Regions from separate parts of the Paenibacillus sp. NPDC058177 genome, predicted to be linked through region 2. Evidence: riboswitches for the same ligand, from Rfam matches in the RefSeq annotation. Region 2 holds a riboswitch; each other region holds the start of a gene.
What was found. A riboswitch is a leader RNA that binds a small molecule or an ion and turns the genes downstream of it on or off. The one in region 2 is predicted to bind cyclic di-AMP.
Positions count from the first base shown of each region.

Region 1: another riboswitch for cyclic di-AMP. It lies ahead of ACFVU8_RS29395 (resuscitation-promoting factor); the one in region 2 lies ahead of ACFVU8_RS29610 (C40 family peptidase).
Region 3: another riboswitch for cyclic di-AMP. It lies ahead of ACFVU8_RS09110 (C40 family peptidase); the one in region 2 lies ahead of ACFVU8_RS29610 (C40 family peptidase).
Region 4: another riboswitch for cyclic di-AMP. It lies ahead of ACFVU8_RS04250 (APC family permease); the one in region 2 lies ahead of ACFVU8_RS29610 (C40 family peptidase).

Region 1 covers NZ_JBHVVB010000013.1:45,881-53,391, reverse strand. The annotation lists gene rsmI (16S rRNA (cytidine(1402)-2'-O)-methyltransferase) at 1-49, shown strand, start outside; gene ACFVU8_RS29410 (AbrB/MazE/SpoVT family DNA-binding domain-containing protein) at 985-1,239, opposite strand; gene ACFVU8_RS29405 (HD domain-containing protein) at 1,546-2,829, shown strand; gene ACFVU8_RS29400 (TatD family hydrolase) at 2,884-3,654, shown strand; cyclic di-AMP (ydaO/yuaA leader) riboswitch at 3,854-4,081, shown strand; gene ACFVU8_RS29395 (resuscitation-promoting factor) at 4,365-5,528, shown strand; gene rnmV (ribonuclease M5) at 5,702-6,253, shown strand; gene rsmA (16S rRNA (adenine(1518)-N(6)/adenine(1519)-N(6))-dimethyltransferase RsmA) at 6,250-7,134, shown strand; gene yabG (sporulation peptidase YabG) at 7,247-7,511, shown strand, end outside.
Region 2 covers NZ_JBHVVB010000014.1:26,426-33,936, forward strand. The annotation lists gene ACFVU8_RS29600 (hypothetical protein) at 1-150, shown strand, start outside; cyclic di-AMP (ydaO/yuaA leader) riboswitch at 367-504, shown strand; gene ACFVU8_RS29605 (C40 family peptidase) at 508-990, shown strand; cyclic di-AMP (ydaO/yuaA leader) riboswitch at 1,373-1,514, shown strand; gene ACFVU8_RS29610 (C40 family peptidase) at 1,519-2,013, shown strand; gene ACFVU8_RS29615 (GNAT family N-acetyltransferase) at 2,214-2,699, shown strand; gene ACFVU8_RS29620 (c-type cytochrome) at 2,826-3,182, shown strand; gene ACFVU8_RS29625 (4a-hydroxytetrahydrobiopterin dehydratase) at 3,303-3,590, opposite strand; gene ACFVU8_RS29630 (hypothetical protein) at 3,812-4,105, opposite strand; gene motA (flagellar motor stator protein MotA) at 4,310-5,110, shown strand; gene motB (flagellar motor protein MotB) at 5,094-5,909, shown strand; gene rluF (23S rRNA pseudouridine(2604) synthase RluF) at 6,004-6,705, opposite strand; gene ACFVU8_RS29650 (ATP-binding protein) at 6,710-7,511, opposite strand, start outside.
Region 3 covers NZ_JBHVVB010000001.1:1,918,262-1,925,772, reverse strand. The annotation lists gene ACFVU8_RS09125 (YqhG family protein) at 1-611, opposite strand, end outside; gene ACFVU8_RS09120 (DEAD/DEAH box helicase) at 608-2,353, opposite strand; gene ACFVU8_RS09115 (SDR family oxidoreductase) at 2,764-3,525, shown strand; cyclic di-AMP (ydaO/yuaA leader) riboswitch at 3,977-4,113, shown strand; gene ACFVU8_RS09110 (C40 family peptidase) at 4,118-4,594, shown strand; gene ACFVU8_RS09105 (SDR family oxidoreductase) at 4,680-5,408, opposite strand; gene ACFVU8_RS09100 (winged helix-turn-helix transcriptional regulator) at 5,581-5,952, shown strand; gene thiD (bifunctional hydroxymethylpyrimidine kinase/phosphomethylpyrimidine kinase) at 6,131-6,943, opposite strand; gene ACFVU8_RS09090 (CidA/LrgA family protein) at 7,141-7,511, shown strand, end outside.
Region 4 covers NZ_JBHVVB010000001.1:898,452-905,962, forward strand. The annotation lists gene ACFVU8_RS04240 (DsbA family protein) at 1-599, shown strand, start outside; gene ACFVU8_RS04245 (disulfide oxidoreductase) at 601-1,047, shown strand; cyclic di-AMP (ydaO/yuaA leader) riboswitch at 1,262-1,419, shown strand; gene ACFVU8_RS04250 (APC family permease) at 1,545-3,362, shown strand; gene ACFVU8_RS04255 (iron-hydroxamate ABC transporter substrate-binding protein) at 3,827-4,840, shown strand; gene ACFVU8_RS04260 (FecCD family ABC transporter permease) at 4,993-6,033, shown strand; partial or broken gene ACFVU8_RS04265 (FecCD family ABC transporter permease) at 6,030-7,057, shown strand; gene ACFVU8_RS04270 (ABC transporter ATP-binding protein) at 7,118-7,511, shown strand, end outside.

The DNA of each region.
Region 1 (7,511 bases), on a different contig from region 2:
CGGCGTCGCCAAACGGGATATTTATAATGCGCTGCTGGAGCGGGAATAGCAGTCTAGAAGATTCGTTCATTAAAATGGATTTAAGTGTATAAATTGGATGAGTTATATGATGTTAGATAATGCTGAGGGAACATTGGGAAAACATTAAGCGGTTATTTTGGAGAGGTAATGCTAAACGCCGATGCCAGCGATTCCCGCAGGGAGAGCGATCAAGCCCTGTCGTCAGTAGCTCATTTGGGGTTAGAAGTCCCAACGGCTCTAACTAAGGCAATTCCCAAAGGGAGAGCCGCCGCAATCCGCACGACGTAACTCATTCGCCGAATCAGCTGTACGCCTATAGCCGAGTTAAGCCGATTCCCGCAGGGAGAGCGATCAAGCCCCGTCGTCAGTAGCTCATTCGGGGTTAGAAGTCCCATCGGCTCCAACGTAAGGCAATTCCCAAAGGGAGAGCCGCTGCAATCCGCACGACGTAACTCATTCGCCGAATCAGCTGTACGCCTATAGCCGACGCCAGCGATTCACGAAGGGAGAGCGACCCATCCCCGCTGTGTGTAGCTCACTCGGGGTTAGACGTATCACCCGGCGCCGAAGTGAGGCGATTCCCGAAGGGAGAGCCGCCGCAGTCCACACGCCGTAACTCATCGAACCGCACTAAAAGTACGGATCACCGTCGACGCAATGCGATTCCCAAAGGGAGAGCTGCCGCAGTCCGTTCGTAGTAACTCACCCATCCGCGCCGCATGACGAGGCCCGCAGGGCCGGGCCTACCACTACCGCCTGCTTCCGTCCGCGATTGCCGCACTGTCCGCGGGTGTGCCCTTCCAAGTGTCCAGAGGGCTGGCAGCCCTTTGGGGCCCTCCCTACAGGGAGGGTTTGGGAGGGTGTCCCCACAAAAAAAGTGCCCCCCGCATAAACGGAGGGCCAAGGAGATATAAAAAGGTTAGAATTAACAATTTGATTTATTCTTATTATATACTATTTGTTTTAGTTTGTCACAGGGGTAGGGATAGTAGAAATGCATTCATGACAAACAATTTTTCCTTTGAAATAAGTTACATTCTCGGCATTGCCACAGAAGATGCAGGCAGGCTCATATTTCTTAAGCATGATCCGCTCACCGTCCACGTAAATTTCGAGCGCATCCTTTTCACCAATGCCAAGCGTACGGCGCAATTCAATTGGAATAACAACCCGTCCCAGTTCGTCTACTTTTCTTACAATTCCTGTTGATTTCATCATAGCCATCGTTGCCCCTTTCAAATATCAAAAGCGTCATTATTCGACATTCTTCACTGTTTTATGATATCCATAATACCAACGATTCCCAAAACAGTCAACCTTTTTTCTAACGAATTTTAGGGTAATTTTATGGAAATGTACAGTGCTGTTAGGTTTGAAGCAAAACCACCCAAAAATTACATAAATAAATTTTGTCGATTCAACCACTCATTTTGTGTCATAATTCGACAAAGTGCGACATTATTACCCATTATATACCGCCAAGAGCGAAATGACTAATTAAAATTAGATGAAGGAGTTGATCTCATGAAGAAGCCGCTCACAGAAGAGAAGGTTTTCAAAGATCCGGTTCACAATTACATTCACGTGCAGGATGTAATCATCTGGCGTTTGATTAATACTAAGGAATTCCAACGCTTGCGCCGGATTCGGCAACTAGGTACCTCTTATCTGACTTTCCATGGTGCAGAACACAGCCGATTCTCGCATTCTCTTGGTGTCTATGAAATTACACGTCGAATTATTTCCCAGTTTGAACGAAGTGGATATAAAGGATGGATTCCGGAAGAACGATTGCTCACGCTCTGTGCAGCGCTGCTTCATGATTTGGGGCATGGACCGTTCTCCCATTCTATAGAAGAAGCTTTTGAAATGAACCATGAGGACTGGACGTGCCGGATCATTCTGGAGAACACAGAAATCACCAATATTCTAAGGGATGTAGAGGAAGATTTCCCTCAGAAAGTCGCTTCAGTTATCGCCAAAACCTATGAGCACGCAATTGTTGTCAATTTGGTGTCTAGTCCCCTCGATGCTGACCGGATGGATTATCTTCTGCGGGATGCTTATTACACTGGTGTGAATTACGGTACGATTGATATCGATCGAATTCTGCGGGTGCTCCGTCCCTATAATGGAAGAGTTGTAGTTAAGGAATCAGGAATGCATGCGATAGAGGACTATCTGATGTCGCGGTATCAAATGTACTGGCAGGTATATTTTCATCCGGTAACCCGGAGTTCTGAAATTATTTTAAGACAGATTTTCCGCCGGGCCAAAGAGCTGTACTTAGAGGGGTATAATTTTAAATTTATGATTCATCCACTAGGTGACTTGCTTCAGGGGGAAGTGACAGTGCAGCAGTATTTGCTGCTAGATGAAGCGTTAGTTCAAACGGCCTTCATGCAATGGACACTGGAGGAGGATGGACTGCTAAGCGACTTGTGCAGCCGGTTTATTCATCGTAAACTGTATAAATATGTGGAGACGGAGAGTCTCAATCCGGAGACGATTGACGAAATCCGCCGCAGTTTTGCGGGAGCCGGGCTGGACCCGGAATATGATCTGGAAATTGATTTTCCGTCAGACCTTCCGTATGATGTGTTTCGTCCAGGAGAGGGTTTTGACAGCAATCAAATATTGCTGCTTGACCGGAAGGATCGGCTCCGTGAAATCTCGGAGGTTTCAGATATTGTACGTTCCATCAGCGGCATTCACCGTGGAAGATATCACCTATATTTTCCTCAAGATAAGCTGAATAAGGCGCTTTCACAACTGCCTGACTCTGTTGCTGAAATATTCGCAAAATAAAGATTAAATAGTTATTTTTGAACATAGAGACCAAGACCGGGAGGACAACAGTACATGTACTTATTCGACACACATACCCATCTGGATGCCCCGCAATTCGACGAGGACCGCGAACAGGTCATTGCTCGTGCGGTAGAGGCCGGTGTCAGCAAAATGATTAATATCGGATTCAATCGGGGGACGATCCCAACCACGATGCAGCTCGCAGAAAAGTATGATTATATTTATGCAGCAGTGGGGTGGCATCCACAGGATGCGATTGACATGAAGGAGGGGGACCTTGATTGGATTGCCTCGCTATGCAGCCACAAAAAGGTCGTCGCCATTGGTGAGATCGGACTCGATTATTACTGGGATACCTCACCGAAGGACGTGCAGCACGAGGTCTTCCGCAAGCAGATCGGACTAGCCCGCGAGCTGAAAATGCCAATCTGTATTCATAATCGGGAGGCCCATGAGGATGTAGTGCGAATTCTTCGCGAGGAGAAGGCTAACGAGGTTGGCGGTGTAATGCATTCCTTCTCGGGTAGCTGGGAAACAGCGAAAATGTGCCTGGATTTGGGATTCCACTTATCCTTCGGAGGACCGATAACGTTCAAGAATGCAAGGGTTCCCAAAGAGGTGCTGGCGCAGACGCCGCTGGACCGTTTATTGATCGAAACAGACTCCCCGTATCTGACGCCACACCCCTTCCGTGGGAAGCGAAATGAGAGCGCTCATGTCAAGTTGGTGGCAGAAGCTGCGGCAGAAATTAAAGGGATAACTTGGGAGGAATTGGCTGAAATTACGTATGCGAACGCACTGGAACGATTTGTCATTGAGTGAAATCGGGAGGAAACACGGTGAAAAATAGAGTATAGCCGATGTATTAAACTTTTTTAACAAAAAAACAGCCGAATATTACAATATTTTAACCATATATTTGCGTAAACGTGGTTGAATCGTCCTTTACAACATGCATCAAAACAGGATATCATCTTTTCAGTGCAGTGAGCTGTTGTTACAGTGACAGCCCACGCTATCATGGATCGTCTCGCTGAGTCTCCGTATGGAGAACGGGGGAACCAATATTGTTTGCCGTATACAGAGCACATCAAGTACAGCTTAGAATGCCGCAGACAGTAGTTGATTTCTTCACGTGGTCTTTGGGGTGAATTTTAGGGCAACCGCCGTGAGCGGGTGACCCGAGATAGGGCGTCTCTCTTTCGTCCGAACCCGACAGCTAACCCCGTAAGCGAAAGTAAGAGAGGAAACCTCGTGCATGAGCCGCGTATTCTGACATCGGAGAAGCCACGAAAGAGTCCTCATAGAACTCTTTTAGGCTTCTTTTATTTTGAATATTGCGCATGTACCCTGCATACTGTTATATAACAGATGTGGGGGGAGCACTATGCCGGGCAGGCGATCCATGAGCAGGAGACGCAAAGGTATTGCAAATAGCGTGTCCTGTGACAATCTCGAATAGTTTCGTCCGAATGATAACAGTCATCTTGGTATACAGCTGACGACGGGGCTATGTAAGGAGGATGGAGAGAATGGGCGTATTCCAACCAGAAGTATCCCATGATTCGCAATCATCCAGCAGGTCTTACGCTTTACGGTGGGAACAAGTGAACTTTCGCGTACTTTCACTTGCCGGCGTGTTATCGATTTTGATCACGCTGATCATTCTGCTGTACGTGCACGGTCAAAGCAGCAAGCAGATCACTTTAGTAATTGACGGGAAAACGCAGTCTCTGGAAACGCGTGAAGCGATTCTCAGTGATGCACTAGCAAAAGAGCAAATTTCGCTGCAGCCGCATGATCAACTATCTATAGGCCTTAGTGATGAAATAAAAGACGGCGACCGTGTCGTGATTAACCGTGCGCAGCCATTCAGTCTTACTGCGGATGGTGCAAAAAAGATTTTTTATACGACCGAGAAAACAATCGGTCAGGCCATCAAGAAGCTGGGTATTGCCCTCGAAGGCCATGATAAGATTTTCCCTTCGCTAGATACCACTATCTCTGCCAATATGGATATCAAGATTGTCCGCATTAACAAACAAACTGTACAACGGACAACGAACTTGCCATATCGAGTCATCAAGACGGCAGACCCCTCCCTTACCAAGGGAACAGTTAGAGTGGCACAGGCGGGCGCACCAGGCGTCATGATCCAGCACATCGAAAAGATTTATCAAGACGGTGAACTGGCTTCCATGCGTATGGTTGGGAAAGAAGTTCAGACGGTGACCAAAGACAAGATTATCGCCGTTGGCACAAAGCCTCTCCCTAAACCTGTTACAGTGGCCCAAACAACAACTTCCAAAACAGCTAATGCTACCATTTCAACAAAAACCAGTGCCAAGAGCAGCAATGTCGCCACTAAATCGGGCGTCAATTTTGAATACAAGAAATTAATCAAGAACGTCTCGATGACTGCTTATTCTTCAGAAGAACCGGGAATTGGAACTCGTACCGCCTCCGGCACACGCGTAACGGAAGGACGTACGATTGCAGTGGACCCTAATGTAATTCCTATCGGTTGGTGGGTATATATCGAAGGCCTTGGCTTCCGCCGTGCAGAAGATACTGGTGGTGCTATCAAAGGCAATAAGGTGGATGTCTACTACGATTCGTTGAACCATGCACGTAACTTCGGACGCAAGTCGCGTACGGTGTATGTGATTGGACCTGTAAAACCGGAGCTTAACTAAGTCCTGGCTTTTGCAAAATTAGGTTGAATCAGCTATAGTGAGGGTAGCAGTTAAGAATAACATGTGCTCATGAAATGATCGCAGAGCTACCGCTCATCACTTATACATTCTTTAGCCAAAAAGAAGGGGAGCGAATCCTCTTCTTTTTGCGTTTACGAGAAGGAGTCAACACTATGATCAAGGAAGTGATCGTTGTCGAAGGCAAGAGCGACACGATAGCCATCAAGCGGGCGGTACAGGCTGATACCATTGAGACTGGCGGCTCCGCGGTGGACAAGAAGGTGATTGCCAAAATCGCGCTCGCCATGGAGCGGCGGGGGGTAATCATTCTAACCGATCCGGACCATGCAGGAGAGCGTATCCGTAAGATCGTTTCAAGCAAGGTGCCAGGCTGCAAGCATGCCTTCATCCCCGAGAAGGATGCGACCCGCAAGGGTGACATTGGCGTGGAGAATGCTACACCTGAGGCGATTCGCCACGCGCTGGCACATGTACATACGTCCTTTGAGGGCGCACCGGCCCTGATCGGGCTGGATGACCTGATGGCGGCAGGTATGCTCGTGCATCCCCGGGCCGCAGAGCGGCGGATGGCACTTGGCAATCTGCTTGGTATTGGGTACTGCAATGGCAAGCAGCTCTTCAAGCGGCTTGCAATGTTTGGTATTACGCGGGAGGAGTTTGCCGGAGCCCTCGCCCAAATTGAACAGGGAGGCATAACTTCATGACTGACAAAGAGAGCGTTTCAACCCCTAAACGGACAAAGGAAATCATTCAACGGTACGGATTCTCATTCAAAAAAAGTTTGGGCCAGAACTTTCTGATTGACCAGAATATTCTCGACAAAATTGTAAATGCTGCTGAACTGGACGATACTGCAGGTGCTTTGGAGATCGGTCCTGGAATCGGGGCGCTGACAGAGCGCCTGGCACAAACGGCGGGTGCAGTAACGGCGGTCGAAATCGACAGACGGCTGATCCCGATTTTGAAGGATGTACTGTCACCATATCCCCATGTAAAGGTTCGTAATGATGATGTCCTGAAGGTGGACTTACAGCAACTGTTCAAGGAGGACTTTGCCTCCGTAGATCGAGTAAGCGTAGTTGCTAACTTGCCCTACTACGTTACGACGCCGATCCTTATGAAGCTGCTAGAAGAGAAGCTGCCGCTTGATAATATCGTTGTTATGATCCAGAAGGAGGTTGCCGAACGGATGGCAGCATCTCCAGGTGGCAAAGAGTATGGCAGTCTGAGTATCGCCGTGCAGTATTACAGTGAGCCTGAGTTGGTCTGCATTGTGCCGCATACCGTATTCATCCCGCAGCCAAATGTGGAGTCGGCAGTGATCCGACTCAAGGTACGGGAGCGTCCGCCTGTAGAGGTTGCCGATGAGAAGCACTTCTTCGATGTGGTACAGGCCTCCTTTACCCAGCGGCGCAAGACGATCGCTAATAACCTCAAGGCCCGTTTCTTCCCGGGAGAGGGACGCGAGCGCCTGGAGGCGCTGCTAAGCGAAGCAGGAATCGAGCCAACAAGACGCGGAGAGACACTTAGCTTGGAGGAATACGCCCGGCTAAGCGGAGTTCTTTTGGCTGCAGGAGTCGTCTGAGTTAAGCAGAAACAGTTCCCATCCTTAACTGGGGGCAGATATTTTAAAATCACGCTGGAATACGAACCAACCGCGGCCTTTGCCCATACGATGGGGTAAAGGTGGTGTTTTGATGAATTCAGGAGACTTGGTCGTTCGCAAATCTTATGGCGGTGACGTGACTTTTCGAGTAGAGCGCATCGTACAGACCGGAGCCGTTATCAAGGGGACAGAATTCCGTCTGCTGGCGGATTCCCCCCTGGACGACTTGGTACAGGTGCCTCCTACCCGGATCACAGAGCTGGGGCAGCGAGCGCAGATAAAGGCAAAGGAATCGTTAACACAGCTGCACAAGGACCGTCAGGACCAGACACAGCGCAGCGGTAACAGTACGGGCG
Region 2 (7,511 bases):
TTGGTGATCTACGCCTTGGGGATTATTTACTTCCCTGGCTTGCCTGCACTCCTGATCCGCCAACTCCTTCCGCTCCCGTCCACACTCCTCAAATTGTGGGGCATTGCGGCTCAATATGACTTATGGAGGAGTAAAGCATTTCCACAATAAATCCGCCCCCTCGGGGCATATTAGAAGAGTCACTGTTCCTGGATAACAGGAGCCGCGACTCTTTTTTGTCATCTTCAGCAGAGCGATTTGCAAAATGGTAACGGGTTTGATACAATGGCTTCTGTACTACTAGTAACAACTTTGTAATCTTTTGAAGGTATTTCTTAATATCTACGCTTATGTCATGTATGCAGTTGTCGATACGTCACACTTTAGGTGCATAAAACGCCGAATTCCTTGCACCGGGAAGTGGGGGAACCATATTTTGGGTGAATTGATCTCGTAAGAGAGGGATCATAGGGGACCTTCTACCGAACCCTTAAGCTAACCTCGCAGGCCTTGGAAGGAGTACATCTTTTGAACAGACAGAATTTTAAGAAAATCATTGTTACAGCCACACTAGGTTTGGCACTCGCCATCGGTATCGGAACCAATAGCGCTTCAGCAGACTCCAAAATGGACACGGTTATTACAAAAACCCTCGGAACCTCCTACAAAACTGGAGGAACAAGCACGGCCGGATTTGATTGTTCTGGATTCACTACATATGTATACAAAAGCATCGGCATTTCGTTGCCGCGCACATCCCAATCGCAATATAACGCAGGAACCTCCATCTCTCGCAGTCAAATGCGTCCAGGAGACCTCGTATTCTTCAACACACTCGGCAACGGTGTATCTCATGTCGGTATCTTCGTCGGCAATGGTAAATTTGCTCAATCCTCATCTTCCCGCGGTGTCATTATTAGCTCACTGAGTGAGAAATACTGGGCTGATCGCTACATTGGTGCCAAACGAATCATGAGCACAACTGCTTATAAAGCGGTTGCCTACGACTAAACTAACCTCTAAAATACAATCATTCCATTTAACCTCATACCTATACTGTGCCCGGAGACTTGATTATCATCATAGTCAATTTCCGGGTTTTTCCTATTTTATAGTATACGTATACACCTCTTTGGAATAGATGAATCATATTTTGCGCCAAAAAACTCAATAAATTTTGGAAAATTTAGTTTGTCCTCTATTTTCAACGTTAATAGTGAGAATCCGCTCTTAAAATCCCATTTTTTTGCGCACAAATATGCTATAAATGATTGCCAAGCGACGCTGTGTTTGTTACAATTAGCGCAGTGAGTTTTTAGTAACATTTTTGTAATTATTGAGTCACCTTTTTATAAGGTTTTGTCATGTATTCATATAGCAGTCTAATTCTAATCAACGGTATATGCCGAGTTCCCTAATCATTAGGGAAACGGGGGAACCACTTTGGGTGAATTGACCTCCTGTTTGAAGAGGGGTCATAGGGGACCTTCAACCGAACCCTTAAGCTAACCTCGTAGGCATTGGAAGGGGTTTACACTTTTGAAGAAGAAATTAGCAGCAGCAGTGCTTGGCTTTTCAATGATGCTTACCGCTATTGGAGCAGGGAGCGCTTTCGCCGATTCCAAGATGGATAAGGTGATTGACAAGGCTATCGGCACCAAGTACGTAGCTGGCGGCACGACTACAAGTGGATTTGATTGCTCTGGTTTTACAATGTATGTCTTCAACAAGATGGGTATTGACCTACCACACCAATCCGGTTCCCAATATCAGATGGGCTCCACGGTGTCCCGTGATGAACTTAGAGCGGGCGACCTGGTATTCTTCAATACCAGTGGCAAAGGAATCTCCCATGTTGGCGTTTATGTTGGCGAAGGAAAATTCGCCCATGCTTCATCTTCTCGTGGTGTAACGATCAGCTCGCTGAGTGAAAGCTATTATGTTAGTCGTTATGTGGGTGCTAAACGCGTGATGAGCACGGATGCTTATCAGGCGCTTGCGACGGATGCTCAAGATTTTGACGATGTACAATAATTTATAAGTCATAAGCCAGTCCTTTTCCCGATTTTATCGAAATCTGGAGAAGGGCTTTTTTGTCGTTTCTGTTACTCTTCATTACCCCTCCTGAGATTCACCAAACAACATTTTCCTGACTTTCTGCGCCTGATCTTATGCTTTTTGTATATAATTAAATTATAGAGCTTTATCCTGTGGAAAGGAGGTCTCACGACCCGATGATGCATTTACCTGTTACGTTCCATGTGGTACCCATGGAGACCAGCCATGCCGAAGACATCTGCCAATGGAGCTATGAGCCTCCTTACAATATATATGGCTGGATGCCCTGGCAACAGATGGAGGAGCTCGGCATTGAGTTCGGCGATGCCCAGCTGCGCAGTGAGCAGTATGTGTCTGTGCTGAACGATGAAGGCGATCTCTGCGGCTTCGCACAGCTATTCCCGATGGAGGGTGTGGTGCGTCTGGGGATTGGTATGCGTCCAGAGCTTTGTGGTCACGGAATGGGCCAACACTTTGTCCGTGCCATCGTCCAAGCCGCAGTTCTACGCTACCCTGAGCGGGAAATCGATTTGGAGGTACTAACCTGGAATCAGCGGGCCATTCGGACTTATCAAAAAAGTGGTTTTACGATTACTGACACTTACGAACGAATGACACCCACTGGAAGTAAACCATTTTATTGTATGGTCTATGAGAAATGATGCTTTGTTAAAGGAAGTTTAGAGAAGTATCGCATAGTCGTTCATTTTTTTGCCACAAATGCTATGATAACGCTTCACCTTCCGCTATAATGTAGGGAGCAGCTTACATAGAAGGGACGATTGGGGATGCAAAAATGGATCATGAGCGGATTGTTTTTTGCCGCCTGTGCCTTTGCGGTAGTTCTAATGTTCACACTTCCAGGTAAAGAAGAGGTAGCGGAACAGAACAAGCCTACTATGCCTGAAATTCAGCTTGATGCCGCCAAGGCAGAAGCGACTGTGAAAGCCAATTGTATCACCTGCCATGGCGATCAGCTTCAGGGCGGGATAGGACCTAGCTTGAAAAACGAAGGTGGCCAGCATGACGCTGCCGGGATTTACAGTATAGTAACCAAAGGACGGGGCCAAATGCCTTCCTTCAAGGAAAAGCTGGCGCCGGAGGAAATTGCGAACGTGGCCACATGGCTGGCTGAGAAGAAGTAGAGCTTCATTAGAGAGACAACACAAATACGCCCGTGTCAGGATCTACATCCTGCGACACGGGCTTTTTCGCATGTATGAGTATTCTTTTACCATTGCTATGTTAAAGGACTATACGACTGGCTAGCGGGCCTTCTCGAAGGCTTCATTAAACTCTTGTGCACCACGAATGTCCAGCGGCGTAATTCCACCCTCTTCATGTGTCGTCAAGCGAAGCGTGACTGCTTTATAATCAATCGTAATATGCGGATGGTGGTCAAAAGCCTCCGCAATGGCGGCCACCGCATCGACGAAGGCTATTCCCTTCATATAATCGCTGAACATATATTTGCGTGTAATCGTATTTTTCACCAGCTTCCAGCCTTCCAGCTTGCCGATCTGCTCGATCAGTTCTTCCTCTGTAAGTAGCACATTATTACCTCCCTTACCTTATTAGTAGCAAAGTTCCGATCGCCTTGCCTCTTTGCTTGTTTAAACAAAACATCCCTTAGCTTCTGAGGTCCAAGGGATGTGCCAGGATAAAGACAATTTTCGGTTTAATTGTATTCTTCAATCCCGGTAAATAGTACTTCGCTCCGTCAATTTTACCACGGGCGGCAGACTGCGGCAAATTCCGCTCACCTGTATTCCTATTAAACCAGAACAACAGAGGCCAAGTCCTCATCGCCGAGCAAAATATTGATCCGGTGTGTATCCTTGTCGTAAATCACAACCCCGCTCCCCACTTCAATGACCGGTTCATTGCCCAGTGCATAGAACAGATCCTCGGCAAGCGCTTCCCATACCTCAAGCTTCGACTCCTGTGGCAGCTCCTGCCATTCCTCCGGGTCCATTTCAAAAAATAAAAATCCGTCGGTAATACGTGAGGCTGCTTCAGTCAATTCGTTCAGGATTTCTGCATAATCTCTGCCATGTTTAACGCCCATGTGTATCACTCCGTTTTCTTCACTGATGAATAATAACTTACCTTATCCATTATAGCCGAAAAAATGACTTCACAAAAAAGGGAATGATGTCGATAAATAAGAATATAAGTTATTCCGTTTGGGTTAAGATGCCCTGCCGCGCTTCAAGGATGATTAACGCGGCTAAGTCGGATCACTTCTTAAATCTCATGGACGAGGTGCATAATGGAAATCTCAACAATAATCGGTCTAGTCTTTGGTCTGGTCTCTGTTCTTTTCGGGATGGTGCTGAAGGGCGCTCCCATCCAAAGTTTGGCCACTCCCGCTGCATACTTAATTATTTTATTGGGTACCGCCGCTTCAATCTTTATGGCTTTTCCATTTTCAGAAATCAAAAAGGTACCTAGCTTGTTCAAAATGATCTTTGTTAAAAAGAAAATGGTCAGCAAAGCGGAACTAATTACTACATTTATGGAATGGGCATCCATCACACGCCGCGAAGGTCTGCTGGCTTTGGAGTCCAAGGTTGATGAAATAGAGGATGGTTTCCTCCGGAACGGGATGCGGATGATTATCGATGGCAACGATCAGGAATTCGTTCGCGATGTACTTATGGAGGATATCCGTGCTACTGAAGATCGTCATAAAGCCGGTGCACTGATCTTCTCCCAGGCCGGTATGTACGCACCTACGCTTGGGGTACTCGGAGCCGTAATCGGGCTTATCGCTGCACTTGCCGATATGACCGAGATGGAAAAGCTCGCTCATGCGATCGGCGGAGCGTTTATTGCTACCGTACTCGGTATTTTCACAGGGTATGTGCTGTGGCACCCGATTGCCAACAAGCTCAAACGGCTCTCCAAGCAAGAGATTGATGTCCGCCTAATGATGGTAGAAGGTCTGCTGTCCATTCAATCCGGGGTCTCCACCATTGCGATTAATCAGAAGCTGGCAGTCTTCCTAACACCTACGGAACGCGTCAAGCTGCTGGAGAAGGAGGCCGGTTCGAGTGAGCAAAAAGACTAGACACGAGGAACATGAGGAGCATGCCGATGAATCCTGGCTGCTGCCGTATTCCGACCTCATGACCCTGCTTGTCGCCTTGTTCCTCGTTATGTATGCCATGAGCGCCACCGATGCCAAGAAGTTCGAAGAGATGGCCCAGGCCTTCAGTTCCGTTCTGAACGGCGGAACCGGCGTGCTGACAGAACGGGCAGCAACCCCTTCAGAGAGTAATCTGGACCAGGGTAAAAGCGAGAAGATGAACAATGTCATCTCCAAGAATACGGGAGAAGCAGAAATGGCCAAGCTGCGCCAGAAGGAACAGGAAGATCTTGAGAAGCTCAAGAAGCAATTCGATCAATATATCAAGAACAATGGACTGACCGATCTGCTCAGCACCAAGTTGAACCAGTCCCAGCTTATGATTACCATCAGTGACAATGCCCTGTTCGCTTCCGGACAGGCTGTAGTCAAGGATGAATCCAGACAGCTGGCTAAGTCCATCTCAACAATGTTACAGCAATTCCCCGACTACGATGTAGTCGTTCAGGGACATACGGACAATATCCCGATCTCCAACACTAGCTATTCTTCCAACTGGGATCTCAGTGTGGATCGGGCCTTGCACTTCATGAAGATTCTGCTGCTTAACCCTAATCTCGATCCAAAGAAATTCAGTCCGATCGGATACGGTGAATACCATCCTATCGCGGATAACTCCACACCTGTAGGGCGTGCGAAGAACCGCCGGGTTGAAGTCTCCATCATTCGGAAGTATCAGGAGTTCAAGCAATTCACAGGGATTCCTCCATCCGATAATTAGCTATCCGTCGTGGGCAAGTAAAGAGCGGCTCCTAAAGGTAAACCTTAGGAGCCGCTCTTATTTGTTGTTATTCTTTTATAAGGTACTGCTGAGCCTACAGCAATTCATAATTCAACATGGCTCCTAGCTCAGTTCTTTCGTTAGGCGACAGATCACGCCATTGTCCGACCGGTAAACTGCCCAAATTGATATTCATAATACGGATGCGCTGAAGACGTCTGACCTCATAACCGAAGGCGCTACACATACGGCGAATCTGCCGGTTCTTACCTTCAGTCAAAATAATCCGGAAGACCCGCTCCGTGATGCGTGTAACGGTACAAGGCAGCGTCTTCTCCCCCAGAATCTTCACACCGCTCGACATCCCTGTAATAAAGGATGGTGTGATCGGCCGATCGACAGTCACTATATATTCCTTCTCATGGCGACCCTCTGAACGCAATATCTTGTTAACGATATCTCCGTCGTTAGTCAGCAGAATCAAGCCTTCCGAATCTTTATCAAGCCGCCCGATCGGAAAGATCCGCTCAGAGTGCCCTACAAAATCAACAATGTTGCCTTTAATATGCTCCTCTGTTGTAGAGGTGATGCCTACTGGCTTGTTCAATGCGATGTACACGATAGTATTGCCCGTCTCCAGCAAATTCCCATCAATCCGTACTTCATCACCCTGCTCAGCCTGACTGCCAAGCACTGCTTGTTCTCCGTTGATCGTTACTCTGCCGCTTTCAACTAGCTTGTCAGCTTCACGGCGTGAGCAGTAGCCTGTCTCACTGATGAATTTATTGATTCTCACCTTGCTATTCACTCCGTTCTTCATTCATGCCCTTACGGGGGATAACAACTTCCGCAGCAGGCATAGTAATTGTAACCTTAGCGCCGCTGCCTACCTCACTTGCTATCTCCATACTGCCCTTATGCGCCTGTATAATACGCTGGCTAACCATAAGTCCCAGTCCTGTACCGGTTTCTTTATTGGTGAAAAATGGTTCTCCCAGCTTAGGCAGTATGTCTTCTGGAATTCCTTCACCTTCGTCCGTAATCACAATGACTACGCTTTGATCAGCGATATACTGTTCCAGTGTGATTGTGCCGCCTTGCGGCATGGCCTCGATGGCATTCTTGACAATATTGATAAAGACCTGCTTCAACTGATTCTCCTCACAATGAACCGTTGCGGGCTCATCGGAGAACCTGGCTACGAATTCAATGTCAAACAGATGGGCCTGACTATCCAACAGGGAAATGACATCACTGAGGATAAACCGGACATCCTTCTGTTGAAAGTGAACCGCTTGCGGCTTGGACAGAATCAGAAACTCGCTGACAATAAGATTGATCCGCTCCAGCTCGGACAGCATCAGCTCAATATGTAGCGGGATTAGGACCTTCTTCTCCTGCTGCAGCTGCAGGAAGCCCCGCAGCGTGGTCAACGGGTTGCGGATCTCATGCGCTACCCCTGCCGCAAGCTGACCGACCGTAGTCAGCTTCTCTGAGCGTCTCAGCAGTTCTTCCATCCGGTTCCGCTCAGTCATATCACGTGAGACGTGGACAAAGGACAGCGGATTGCCTTCCTCATCCCGGATCACCGAGGTACTGACG
Region 3 (7,511 bases), on a different contig from region 2:
GGCTCATAGGCTGCTGAGAACAGGGTTGTCCGCTGGCGACTCCCAGGATCTTCGAACAAGTAGAGACACTTGCCTTCCTCGCGGGCAGCTTCCCAGATCTGGCGCAGCCGTTTGCTGCCATAGATAACATCCTCGCGCCTGATCATGCCGGGGCCTATCCGGGGAAGTGCGGGTACAACGCCGAAGTAGCGGGACAAAATGCTGTCCTGCGGATTGCCCGGAGGGGCGGGAGACCCGACAGAGCCTGCAGAAATGATGCCCGCAGGTTCTGTGGCGGCTTCTATTTCCGCAGGCTTGCTGGTTATTCCATGGCCGATGTCGGCCCTCATTAACCCCGGATTACCTAATCCTGGACTCCGGGGTGCCAAGGCGGCTTCAGCCTGACGGTCATATTGTTCAGGATTGAACACGAACGTGAATGACAGCGTCTCGGGTGCTACCCCGGTGCGTTCTACGAAGCCCCAATAATAGGGGCGATCCGTGAGCATCTGATCTGCACGGGGAGAGAGCTTGACTGTTACATGCAGGGGAGAGGTCTCAATAATCGAGCAGTCTGTGGCCTCAAGATAATCCATAACCTGCTTGCGCACTTGCTGTGGGGAGAGGGTCATATGGTTGTCTCACTTTCCTTCTTGATGCTGGTATTCAATTGACTTAGCGACTCACCAATATGGTTAAGACCACTGCGCAGCTGGTCCTCGTCTTGCGATTCCAGCATGATCTTGTACAGGCTCTTCTCCAGCGATTCCTTCTTCTCGAACTTTTCCAGAATGACGTCGAGTCCGCCGATGACCATCTCGAACATATTAATCTTCTCATGCAGCAGATGCAGGATATGCTCTTCAATGGTGCCTTGGGTCGACAGGTTATAGATCATCACGTCATTTTGCTGCCCCAGCCTGTGAACACGTCCGATCCGCTGCTCTACCCGCATGGGATTCCATGGCAGATCGAAGTTGATCATATGGTGGCAGAATTGCAGATTGATGCCCTCGCCGCCGGCTTCTGTGGCAATCATCACCTGGGCGCGGCCGCGGAACAGATCCATCATCCAGTCTTTTTTGCCACGGTTCATGCCCCCGGAATAGGTAACGCATTGCAGCCCGCCTTCACGGAAGTATTGCAGCAAATACTCCTGAGTGGCCCGATATTCAGTGAACACAATCACCTTTTCATTCATTTCACGGATCAGCGAGAGGGTCTTTTCCGCCTTGGTATTCGCTTTTACCGTACGAATCGTCTGGAGCAGTTCCATCATCCGGTCACGCTTAGGGGAATCCTCAGGCAATTTCTTGATCAGGTTCACCAAGGTGATAAAGACGGCATCCCGGCTGCTGCATACCTCCCGCTGTAGAGTGACAAGAGAGAGCATGCTGCTGAGATTCCCGCCAGCCTCTTGATACTGGTCTTTGACAAAGGCAGTAACCCCGTCATAGAGTCGCTTCTCTTCTTCCGACAGTGTGAGGGGGATGTTGCGGACTTTGCGTTTCGTAAAATTGACCGGCCCCTCTCCGCGGCGGTTGCGGATCATCAGCTTGGACAGCTCCCCGCGGAGCTGCTCTTCGTTCTTTGGCTGGCGCTTATCGACAACAAAGTTAGTGGCAAAATCTCCTTGATTCCCCAGCTGTCCCGGCTTCAGCAAAGTAATGAGATTGAACAGCTCGCCGAGGTCGTTCTGCACGGGGGTGGCGGTAAGCAGGAGGCAGTATTTTTTACGCAGCTGCTGTACGAACTGGTAATTGGTTGACTTCTTATTCTTGAGTTTATGGGCCTCGTCAATAATCAGCATGTCGTACTCGTTGTTCATCAGTACTTCTTTATGCGGATCACGTTTGGCAGTGTCCAGAGAAGCGACGACAATGTCGTTACCCCAGGAATAGGCTTTCTTCTGAGCAATGGCAGAAATGCCGAATTTGGCGTTCAACTCCCGAACCCATTGCAGCACTAAGGAGGCCGGAACGAGAATCAGTACCTTGGACACGAGTCCACGTACGAGATACTCCTTGAGGATCAGCCCGGCTTCGATCGTCTTGCCAAGTCCAACCTCATCGGCGAGAATGGCCCGACCCGACATTTGGAATAGCACCTTATGTGCTGTATCGATTTGGTGGGGAAGCGGGGAGAGGCCGGACAAATGCTTCATACATTGCAATTCGTCGAAGCTACTAACCAGACCGGCTTCTTCGCCCTGCACGGCCAGCTGTGACAATCGCCAGTCGCCCCAGGGTCCGCCTTTATCAAGCTTTGACTCCAAATCCTGTAGCCAGTTCCGGTTGAAAGAAAGAGGAACTGGCAGCACGGGTGCAGGCTGACTCGCCCCAGCGGGCAGAGAATTACGGAATAATTGCGTCATACGGCATTCTCCTCTCGCAGTGATTCATATTGAATGTGTAAGAGTAGTATGCGCGGAAAAGAGAGGATTCATAACCCGGGAGAGTAAAAGCGGGAGAGGGGGAGTAAGGAATTGCTCTGTCCATAGAAGATAAAATTCCCCTCTCATATGTACTCCTCTTTGATTTAGAGCTTCATGCATTGAAAGAACCGGGTAACATGTTTCGATAATTAAATGAGTGGGCAACATATTTAGGATGTATTTCGTGATGAACTAATGGTGGGACTAAAATACTTTACCGAACGTTCCCAACATGGTATGATGCATTTGGGATAAGAACATTAGCATGTTAGATTGTGATTGAGATAGATCATTTTTTAATTATATTGAGAACGAACATTCTCGAAAATAAAAGGAGATGGAAAATAAATATGACAACACAAGATCAAAAGGGAAAAGTGGCATTGATTACAGGAGCTACTCGTGGAATTGGTGTGGAAACCGCTCGTGGTCTTGGCAAAATAGGTGCTACCGTAATTATCGGCGCCCGCGATGAGGAAAAAGGACAAGCTGTTGCAGCGGAACTGAAACAAGAAGGATTAGATGTAGTAAGCGTTAAAATTGACGTGAATACCATCTCAGATCATGCTGCTGTGTATGACTACATTGAGAAGAACTTTGGGAAACTAGATATATTAATCAATAATGCGGGGATCTTATTGGATGAGGAAAGTGTATCGGTCGAAGTTGTTAACCGTACAAGTACACTCCCAATTGAACTTCTTAGAGAAACGTTCGATGTTAACTTTTTCTCACTGATCCAGCTGACACAAACCTTATTGCCGCTTATCCGTAAATCTGAAGCAGGCCGCATTGTAAATCTGTCCAGTATTCTCGGCTCTCTGACCGCGCATTCAGATCCTAGTGCTCCAATTTATTCAATGAAGACATTTGCATACAATGCTTCTAAAACAGCCTTGAATGCTTTTACTGTTCATTTAGCACACGAACTGAAGGACACGCCGATCAAGGTGAATTCCGTTCACCCGGGTTGGGTCCGCACTGGACTTGGAGGAGAGAAAGCCTCCTTGGATGAAAGAGAAGGAAGTCTGACCAGTATTAAGTTTGCTACACTGCCAGCCGATGGTCCAACAGGTGGTTTCTATCACCAAGATAAGCAACTGCCTTGGTAATGTCGATTTTAAAGAACGAACTCTCTGTAAAAGCGATTTAAGATTTCTAACTTTCTGTTATTGATTATATGTGCCAATAAAAGACGCTACTACTCCAATTCTTTGGTGTTTGTAGCGTCTTTTTGCTATTCCGAAAATATAACCTACACTAGAGATAGCTGCCTATAAGATTCTGGAAATGAAAATAGTTGTGACAAAATAGCTGATATATCCGCAGTGATTACAAGAATGTTACCAGTTTTTCATCTGCATATTCATGTACACATGCGGGACTGATAGAGGAAGAATTGCTAGAAAAAGCAGGGTCGATCCCCTGAAAAATAAGCGATAAATAGCAGTATAATCTATGAATATGTAGAAAGAATGTAAGAGCAAATAAAGTTGTGAATCTATCAAATGGCATTGACAGGAGGGGGACATCTATACTACTATACAAATAGTTACAAAATATTAATCAATGTTGCCGAATTTCAATCGTTGAAAACGGGGGAACCACATCTGGGTGAATTATTCCTGAAAGCAAGGGAATATAGGGAAACCTTTAACCGAACCCTCAGCTAACTCCGTAGGCATTTGAAGGGAGAATCACGGTCTGAAGAAGTTTATTGTTTCTGTACTTGGAGCCGCTATTCTATTAACTGCAGCACCAGCCGCATTTGCCAGTGACGTTAACGCTAAGATCGACAATGAAGTGAACCAACTCCTTGGTACTCCTTACGTATGGGGAGGCACAACAACAGCGGGTTTTGACTGTTCCGGATTTATTCTATACATATTCAACAAGTTCAATGCGGGAGATCTTCCGCGCACCTCGCAGTCCCAAGCTAAAGCGGGTACAGCTGTCGCTAAAGAAGATCTTCGTGTCGGAGATTTAGTATTTTTCAATACCCTTGGTAACGGAATTTCTCATGCAGGTATTTATATCGGTGATGGTGAGTTCGCTCATTCCTCCAGCAGCAAGGGCGTTCGCATCAGTAAATTGTCGGAATCGTATTATGCTGATCGTTATGTTACCGCACGCCGTGTCGTGAGTGAGACAAGCTATCTGGCCATGACTGGACAGAAATAATTCAGAAAATACATAGAAGGTGTCCCGAATTAGCCAGCTTTCTGGCTGTCCGGGGCACCTTTTGTTTTTAGAGTATGCTAAGAGATTAGCGTAAAATATAGCCGCCGTCCGGGAACAGGGTGCTGCCGGTGGTATATCCGTTCGTCATCAGGTATACAACAGTATGTGCGGCTTCTGCGGCTGTGCCGATCCGGCCGAGCAGGTTGATTTTGGCATAGGCGTTATAGGATTCGTCCCGAACCGCTTGTTCGGCGCCTTCCCAGTTAAATTCTGTGTGAATCGTTCCCGGGGAAATGACATTGACCCGAATAGGAGCCAGCTCCACCGCCAGCGCTTTACCTAGACTTTCGATGGCTCCATTGCAGGCAGCGTAGGAAGCGCCATCTGTGAGCGGTCTTTGCCCAAAGGCACCAGACATCAGTACGACCGAGCCATTGGGGCGCATCTGCGGGGCAGCATATTTTACAGCATTGTATTGCGGCCAGAATTTAGCGTCAAAGCAGCTGCGGGCAACCTCCGCACTTGACGTAATCGGCCCTCTGACATAGCTGGCGCCAGGCGTGAACAGATGATCGAATGGCCCAATTTGCTCGAAAAAGGATTTCAGCTGTTCCTCATCCTTGTTGTCCAAAGTATATATTTCTACGGAGTCTTCGCCCAGTCTTTCCTTTGCTAGTTCCAGTTTGTCCAAGGACCGACCTGCCAGAACGACGGATGCACCTTGTTCCACCGCTTGTTTGGCTGTTGCCAATCCAATCCCGGAGCTTCCTCCTATAATAACGACCCGCTGATTTTGTAGAGTAAGAGTTGACATGATAGGTTGTTCTCCTTTATTCGTTTGTTGGTTTCCATTCTATTATTGGGTAAAATAACGGCGCTGCACAGTACGCACTTTATTCGTACCCGGTACGAAAATTCGTACTATCAGGAGAGACGTGCAATTGAGGGGCGTCACAGGTATGATGGAGAGAACAGGAGAGGTGATGATGATGAAACGAAATTCGCAGGAGCCCAGACTGACAGGCGTTCTGGCAACCTTGGATGTTATTGGGGGCAAGTGGAAGCCGCTGATCCTGTTCATGCTGCTGGTGGACGGGACGCAGAGGTTCGGGGAACTGCGGCGGAGGATACCGGACGTGTCCCAGGGAACGCTCACAAAGCAGCTACGGGAGCTGGAGGAGGACGGGCTCATTGACCGGATCTTTTATCAGGAGATGCCTCCACGCGTGGAATACAGCCTGTCTGAGCACGGTAGAACGATTGCAGTAGTACTGGATAGCATGTGTGGTTGGGGCAGAAGCCATCTTAACTTCGTAAATGAACGTGAAGATGCTGAAACGACTGTCAGGGAGAACTGAGGGAACGGTAGCCTGAGGAAAATAGCCTGTAGGGCGCATTTAGGCAAATAGGGTGTCTACTCTCGTTAACAAGTTGAAAGCTGCTGAGCAGCTTACTATAGCCGTATAAAAAGAGCAGAGCCGAGGATATCGGCTCTGCTCTTTTGTATGACAAGATTGTTCGCCAGATGGGCGAGACCTATTGTTCCAGGCGGTGTCCGCCGTGGAAGACCGGTCCTACGTACTGGTTGAACGCGAAGCCGTTGCGGATGGCTGCAGAGACGAAGTCTTTCGCTTTGGCAACCGCTTCGTCTACGGTCAGGCCGTTCGCAAGTCCACCGGTAATCGCAGCCGCAAAGGTGCAGCCTGCGCCGTGGTTGTGTGCCGGTTCGATTTTATCCGCTTCGAAGACGGTGTAGTCTGTACCGTTAAAGAAGACGTCGATTGCTTTGGAGCCATCCAGTGCCTTACCGCCCTTAACAACAACATTGCGGGCACCCAGTCCGTGGATCAATCGTGCAGCTTCTTTCATATCTTCGATAGTAGTGAGTTTGCCGAGACCGGACAATACACCTGCTTCAAACAAGTTAGGTGTAACTACGGTGGCTAGAGGCAGCAGCAAATCGCGGATCGCTTGCGCGCTCTCCGGGTTCAGCACCTCGTCTTCACCTTTGCAGACCATAACAGGATCAATGACAACATTGCCCTGCAGATTCTCACGGATTGCTTGCTCGGCTACCTTAACAATTTCTACACTGCCCAGCATACCGGTCTTCATGGCATTAACTGGACCGCCAGCGAAAATGGTTTTAAGCTGCTCAGCAACGATAGCCGCATCCACAGGATAGACATTATGGTGCCAGCCGTTGTCCGGGTCCATTGTTACAATGGTGGTCAGCGCGCTGAAGCCGTACGTTCCATATTCCTCAAAAGTTTTCAGGTCAGCCTGAATGCCAGCGCCTCCGCTGGAGTCACTACCGGCAATGGTTAAAGTCTTGATTATTTTTGACAATGCAAACGTCCCCTTCTTCTATGTCTCAATTCATAAGTACGAATTGAATTGATTATAACAAAAATCGGCACTTAGTGAAAATACATCAGAGTTTCATATTATACATTGAAAAAATCATGAAATCTCTGTTAGTCTGATAGAGTCCATTTTTTACAATAACATAAGGATAGTTTACTCCGTGAAGGGACTTTTGTCTGATGAAGATTGTGCGAATTATTGCTCAGGTGGTACTGCTGTACTTATTCTCCCTGGCTGGCGAGGCTGTGAAGCAGCTTTTGCATCTTCCCATACCGGGAAGTATTATCGGCCTGTTGCTTCTTTTTATTCTGCTGCTGTGCCGGGTTGTGCCTGTCCGATGGATTGAGCACGGGTCTGCGGCGATCTTGGCGTATCTTCCCTTATTTTTTATTCCCGCGACAGCTGGTATTGTCGATCACTTAAGTCTGTTTAGCGGAAAAGGGCTGCTGCTGATTGTAGTGCTGGTCTTGAGTACGGCAGTCACAATTGGTGCGGCGGCGCATTCCAGCAGATGGTTTGCCAGATGGAGCATGGATGTACAAAGGGCCCT
Region 4 (7,511 bases), on a different contig from region 2:
CAGCGAAGGATACTTCCTCCACCACCACAACTGCAGCACCAACGAGCTTCAATTACAGTGAGCTGCCGAGACTGGGTAAAGAGGATGCACCAGTTAAAATTGTTGAATTTGGAGACTTCAAATGTCCCGCTTGTGCCCAGTTCACGGGATTGATCAAACCGCAAATCGTGAAAGAGCTGGTAGAGCCAGGAAAAGCCTCTTTTTATTTTGTAAATATGGCCTTTATCGGTCCTGATTCCGAAACAGCTTCACTTGCTGCCCTGTCCATTTACCATCAGAATGCGGATGAGTTCTGGAAGTTCTTTGATGCCGTATATGCAAATCAAGGCGATGAAAATGCTAAGTGGGCGACTGAGGATTATCTGGTTAGCTTAGCTGAGAAGGAGAAGCTGAACATTGATCTGGAGCTGCTGCGCAAGGACATCAAGGAACGTACGTATTATGACGAATTGCAGCGTGACATCAAGACAGCTTCTGACGCAGGGGTTAATAATACGCCAACCATCTTCATTAATGGCGTGAAATCCGCAGAGCCGTTTAACTTTGACGCTATTTCGGCGGAAGTGAATACTGCAGCCAAAGCGGCGGAGGCCAAGTGAAATGAGTAAATTCTCCCTATTTTGCCGCCGTAACGCTCTTTATCTGGCCTGGTTTGTGTCAGTAGTGGCCGTGGCAGGCAGCCTTTATCTAAGTGAGGTTCTAAAGTATGAGCCCTGTAAGCTCTGCTGGTTCCAGCGCATTTTTATGTATCCCCAGCTATTTCTGCTAGGCATTGCCACGTACCGGGGAGACAAGCGCATTATTCCTTATGTGCTGCCACTGAGCATTATCGGGGGAAGCATTTCACTGTATCATTACGCAGAACAGAAAATTCCCGCGCTTAGCAAGATTATTCCCTGCACAGTGGGAGTTCCTTGCAACAAAGATTATTTGAATTATTTTGGTTTTATCACGATTCCTTTTATGGCGCTAATCGCCTTTGCCTTGATCACGGTTTTGCTCTGGTTCGGCCGTAAGCCGCTGGAGCAGGAAACAGAAGAAGCATAAGCAAGTACAACCAAAAAATATTCCCTGCTGATTCGTCACAAATAACGTCAAAATGTTATAAAAACACGGGCCGAAGGGATAATAGAAGAGAATGAAAGAGCGGACAGTTCCCGATATAAAATTTGCGGGTTTTGAATGTTTTTTCATTCTTTTTTCATTTTTTTCACCGCTTTACTGGATGCACTTTGTAGACTAATATTAGACCTTGTGAGAAGTTGAATATGCGCTGAATTTTCCTAGGAAAAACGGGGGAACCAATCTTGGCATAACGATGCCAAAGGGGTGAATCGGAAGCGGCCTATACGGCCGAACCGTAGGGCTACCACAGCCCGAATCCGCCAGCTAACCTCGTAAGCAAAAGTGGGATAATGACCATGCCCCAGGCATGCGGATCATTTCCGTATGCTTGTTTTTGTGCCTGCATTTATGAAATCCACCCGTGAAAACGGCGCACGGTATGACCGATTCAACTCACAAAGAGAGGAACTGTTTCTACAATGGTAAGCAAAGTAAAACGACTTTTGATCGGGCGTCCGATGAAATCCAACGAACTCGATCATGAAAAGTTATCCAAGGTGAAAGCACTGGCTGTTCTGTCTTCAGATGCGCTCTCGTCTGTGGCCTACGGAACGGAACAAATCCTGATTGTACTGGTCGCCGCGGGGTTCACTGCGATCTGGTACTCACTGCCAATTGCACTTGCCGTATTGGGACTGCTGGCGATTCTGATTTTATCATACCGGCAGACGATCTTTGCTTATCCACAAGGCGGCGGTGCTTATATCGTAGCTAAGAACAATCTAGGCGTTCCGACCGGGCTTTTGGCTGGGGGCTCTTTGCTCGTGGATTACATTTTGACGGTTGCCGTAAGTGCGTCAGCAGGGACAGATGCGATCACATCGGCTTTTCCAAGCTTGCATGGTCATACCGTTCTTATTGCAGTTACCGTAATTATCATCCTAACGATACTTAATCTACGCGGTGTAACAGAATCCGCATCTTTCATTGCTGTTCCTGTATACCTGTTTGTTATTTCCATTTTTGTCTTGATTATTTCAGGGGTTATAAAATATGCTACGGGCGGTGCGCATGCCCATGTTCCCGAGATCGGGACTGCCGTATCCAATGTTAGCTTGTTCCTGCTCCTGAAGGCCTTTAGCTCTGGCTGTTCGGCTTTGACCGGGGTTGAGGCTGTATCCAATGCTATTCCGAACTTTAAAGCGCCTGCTGAGAAAAACGCGGCAAAAACCCTAATGGCCATGGGCCTCATTCTAGGGATTATGTTCACAGGTATAACCGTCCTGGCTTACTGGTATGGCATTGTGCCCGACGAGAAAGCTACCGTCGTATCCCAGATCACTGAATCCACCTTTGGACGCGGCGTGCTGTATTTCTTCATTCAAGGGATTACCGCTGTCATTCTGTTCCTGGCAGCCAATACCGCTTACTCAGCGTTCCCGCTGCTCGCCTGTATGTTTGCCAAAGACAAATACATGCCGCATGCGTTCATGGTTCGTGGAGACCGGCTCGGTTTCTCGAACGGGATTATTTTCCTCGGTGTGATGTCTGCACTACTGGTAGCCGCATTTCACGGGAATACAGAAGGTCTGATTCCACTGTATGCTGTCGGTGTGTTCATTCCGTTTACATTGTCTCAGCTGGGCATGATGGTTCGCTGGTACAAATTGAAGCCGGCTGGCTGGAAAAGTAAATTTGCTGTCAATACAATCGGCATGCTGACGACATTAACGATTACCTTGATTTTCATCATCACCAAATTCTCCAGTGTGTGGATGGCCTTTCTCTTCCTGCCAATCGTAATGTTCGTGTTCTACCGCATACATGGTCACTACATGAATACAGCGGATCAGCTTCGTATCTGCCTTGACAAAGATAAACCAGTTATTAAAGGAAGCACCGTGGTTGTGCCTGTAGCTGGCGTTACTCGCGCCGTTCTGCATTCGCTTAGTTACGCCAAGTCGTTAACAGATAACGTGGTTGCAGTGTACGTCGGTTTTGATGAAGAGGAGATTCACCGGATGGAGCAGAAGTGGGAAGAATGGAATCCGGGTGTACGGCTTATTGTCCTGCGCTCCCGGTACCGCAGCATTCTCCGCCCGCTGCTTAAGTTCATCGATACGGTGGAGTGGAAGACCGCTTCGACAGATCACATTACGATCCTGATTCCGCAATTTATTACGAAGCATTGGTGGCAGGCTCTATTGCACAACCAGACCAGTTTCTTGATTCGTTCCTACCTAATGAACCAGAAGGATGTCGTGGTCGCCACAGTGCCTTATCATTTGAATAAATAGCTGTGGAGTAGCTGTACATTGAAGAGAAGCCGCGATGCGGCTTCTTTTTTTATTTCCATTCGTTTTGTTTGTGTCAAACAGGCGCGAACCCTGTAGAATTTTTAATATTTATGTTGACATAGATAATGAGAATCAATATCATTTAAAAGAGTTAAGATAAGAGGTAATGATCTATATAAGCCGAACAAAAGAAAGTAACAAAAAGCGAGAAGGAACGAAGGGGGAAGGTTGGAACTGTAGGAGCGAAAGCGCTCGCCTAAAAGCTTTCCGAAGGAAAGCTCGCATCGGAAGCCTAAGCTGGTGTCCGGATTTCAACCGCAAAAGCGGTTATTCAGATGAAATCTGGAGACAACAGCGGCCGGAAGTCCAAACATTCCACCGAAGTGACGACCGAGCCTTACGTTCGGATCTTAAGTTCGTCTTATATAGAATAGGAATGGAAGCAGATACAAGGGGGATTTTGAATGTTTGCATTAAAAAGAAATATATCAGGCAGTACAAAGCTGGCGATGGCGGGTCTAGCGGCCCTCATGGTGATCTTGTCTGCTTGTGGCAATAACAATGCCGGGAACGCGGCTAATAGCGCTGCTGGATCAACGGCTGCTCCTTCTGCTCAAGCTACTGCAGCTCCGAATCAAGGGGAAGCGAAGACGGTAACAGATGCTATGGGTCATCAGGTCAGCATTCCAGCCAATCCGCAGCGTGTGCTTGCTTCCTATCTTGAAGATCACCTCGTTACACTAGGAGTTACACCTGTAGCACAGTGGTCGGTTCCAAACGGAATACAGGAGTATCTGTCTCCAGAATTAAAAGAGGTTCCGACAATCAGCTATGATCTTCCGCTTGAAGCGGTGACTAGCTTTGCGCCGGATCTTATCATCGTGGATTCGGAATCTGCGGTTCAGAACGGCCTGTATGATCAATATAACAAAATCGCACCTACGTATGTGCTTGGCGATGCCGTGAACAAAGACTGGCGCAAAGCCTTGACGACTATTGGTGATTTGCTCGGCAAGGGTGCAGAAGCCGCGCAAGCGATCAAAGATTATGATCAGAAAGCCGCAGAAGCTAAAGAGAAGCTTGCCAGTGTTGCCGGCGGACAGTCAGCTGCTGCTTTGTGGCTGGTGCAAAAGAATTTCTACCTAGTAGATGAGACACGTGCCAGTGGGGAAGTGTTGTATAAGGATCTGGGACTTGCTTCACCAAACCTGGTGACGGAAATTCCGGCAGATCAGAGAGCGACGTGGAATCCGATCTCTTTGGAGAAGCTCTCTGAACTGAAAGCTGATCATATCTTCCTGGTGAACAGTGACAAATCGGACAATTCGGAAATTTTGAATAGCGCGACCTGGAAAAGTATCCCTGCAGTCAAAGCGGGACATGTCTATGAGCTGAGTTCCAACAGCACCTGGTTGTATAGCGGAGCTACTGCAGATTCCAAAACCATTGACGATGTATTGAAGTTTCTCGTTAAATAATAAGTTTTTCATATGATCCACCGCAATTTTTGTAGATGTCCTCATCGGGATATTGTACATATTTCATATATTTGCGATAATGAGAATGATTCTTGTTATTACTCAATAAGGAGACAAGTTATTGAATGGTTTCATCCCAGGATTCAGATTAGATAAATAGCACCAAGTTAAGGGCTCCTGATCTTCCGATTACTTCGCGACCGGCAGCGGCTATCCTCATTCTGATCATTGGTCTGGGAGGTATTCTGTTCGGACTGGCGCTCTCGATCTCAGTAGGTGCTGCGGATATTAAACTATCGACAGTATGGGAAGCAGTATTTCATTTTAATCCTGACATACGACAGCATCAGGTGATATGGGAGCTGCGCATCCCGCGTTCCCTCGCCGGGGCACTGGTTGGAGCCTGCTTTGCCGTAGCTGGAGCTATGATGCAGGGGATGACCCGTAACCCGTTAGCGGATTCAGGCCTGCTTGGTCTGAATGCCGGAGCGACAGCTGCGCTGGCCTTAGCGTTTGCTTTTACACCTTCGATGCCTTTCACTTTGATTATGCTGTTTTGTTTTATCGGCGCAGCGTTAGCGGCCTTGCTTGTGTTCGGGATTGGCTCCCTCTCCCGCAATGGATTAACACCCATTCGTCTTACACTTGCCGGAGCTGCAGTAAGTGCGCTCTTGCTCGCTGTCAGCCAGGGAGTAGCGATCCTGTTCCACCTGTCTCAGGATCTAACGTTCTGGCTGGCCGGCGGGGTCGCCGGAACGACATGGGGTCAGCTTAAGATTATGGCACCGCCAATCCTCGTTGCCCTTATCGTGGCAATGATGATGTCTCGTTCCATTACACTGCTTAGCCTCGGCAGCGAGGTGGCAGCAGGACTTGGACAAAATACAAGGCTGGTGCAGGCCGGAGGCATGCTCACAGTTGTGGTGCTTGCCGGAACAGCGGTTTCGGCTGTAGGTCCGATTGCTTTTGTCGGTCTGCTGATTCCTCATATTACACGTTACCTGGTTGGCATTGATTACCGCTGGGTCATTCCTTGTTCAGCTGTACTCGGCAGTCTGCTGCTGATCTTTGCAGATATTGGAGCCAGACTCCTGAATGCACCTTATGAGACGCCGATCGGCGCTCTAATCTCGCTGCTTGGTGTACCGTTCTTTATTTATCTGGCGAGCAGACGGAAGGGGGCGCTGTCATGAGTAAGCCCATCCTCAGTACTTATGAGAAGCAGAGACGAACAAGGAACATCACGGTTCTGTCACTGCTCGGTTTTCTTATCGCCACTGTGTTCGTCATCAGCATGAATACAGGCTTTATGCGTCTCTCACCGCTGGAGGTTCTGCATACGATCGGCGGACAAGGAAATCATCAACAGAAGCTAATCCTGTTTGATTTCCGGTTGCCTCGTATCGTGATTTCGCTGCTAGTCGGGGCGGGCTTTGCAGTCTCCGGCTGTATACTGCAAAGCTTGTCGCGCAATGCATTAGCTGAACCTTCTACCTTAGGGGTCACCGCAGGTGCCGGTTTTGCGGTCATCTTGTTTATTTCTTTCCAGCTACAACGGCGGCGCCGATCTACGTGCTTCCGCTGCTAGCCTTGCTGGGCGCCGGTCTTACAGCCGCGCTAATCTACATCCTGGCTTTTCGCCGGGAAGGGCTGTCCCCGGCAAGGCTTGTGCTGATCGGGATCGCGGTTGCCGCAGGCATCAACGCTTACCAGATTGTGTTGGCGCTGAGACTTGATCCCAAGAATTATCAATTCGTGGCCACCTGGATGGCCGGGAAGATCTGGGGTGGCGATTGGCGCTTTGTACTGGCGCTGCTGCCGTGGATTGTCGTTCTTCTGCCGTTCGCGTTCTATAAAGCCCGAGTGCTGAATGTAATGAATCTGGGCGACCAGATGTCCACCGGGCTTGGCGCTCCAGTGGAGCGTGAACGCTTGCTGCTGCTCGCGGCTGCGGTAGCCCTTGCAGGCTCCTGCGTGGCTGTCAGCGGCGGCATCGGCTTCGTTGGTCTGATTGCACCCCATCTGGCCCGCAGGCTGGTGGGACCGCGGCATCAGGTGCTGCTGCCGGCCGCTGCTCTAACAGGCGGACTATTGCTACTGGCCGCCGATACGATCGGCCGCTGGATCATGCAGCCGGCGGAAGTGCCGGCAGGCGTCGTAGTGGCTGTAATCGGCGCACCCTATTTTTTATATTTGCTCGCCAAATCAAGAGCTTAATTTATTCTACAAATCCAATATTAACGGGCATACCCCGAAAAACTACAGGGAGTGAAGATCATGTCAGAACGTTTGAATACAGAACAGCTAAGCATCGGGTACTCGGAAGCCACTATAGTTAAGGGACTGAACCTGACGCTTCCAACAGGGAAAATTACGGCGCTTGTCGGGGCTAACGGCTCCGGAAAGTCGACGATTCTAAAGACGATGGCCCGGATCATGAAGCCGAAGAGCGGCAGTGTAATGCTGGACGGCAAATCCATTCATAACCTCTCCACCAAAGAAGTGGCCCGTCAGTTAGCGATTTTGCCACAGAACCCAACAGCACCAGACGGACTTACTGTAGCTGAATTGGTAAGTTACGGTCGTTATCCCCATCAGAAGGGCTTCGGTACATTAACACCGGAAGACCGCCAAATTATCTCTAATGCGATCGCTGAGACGGGGATGTCGG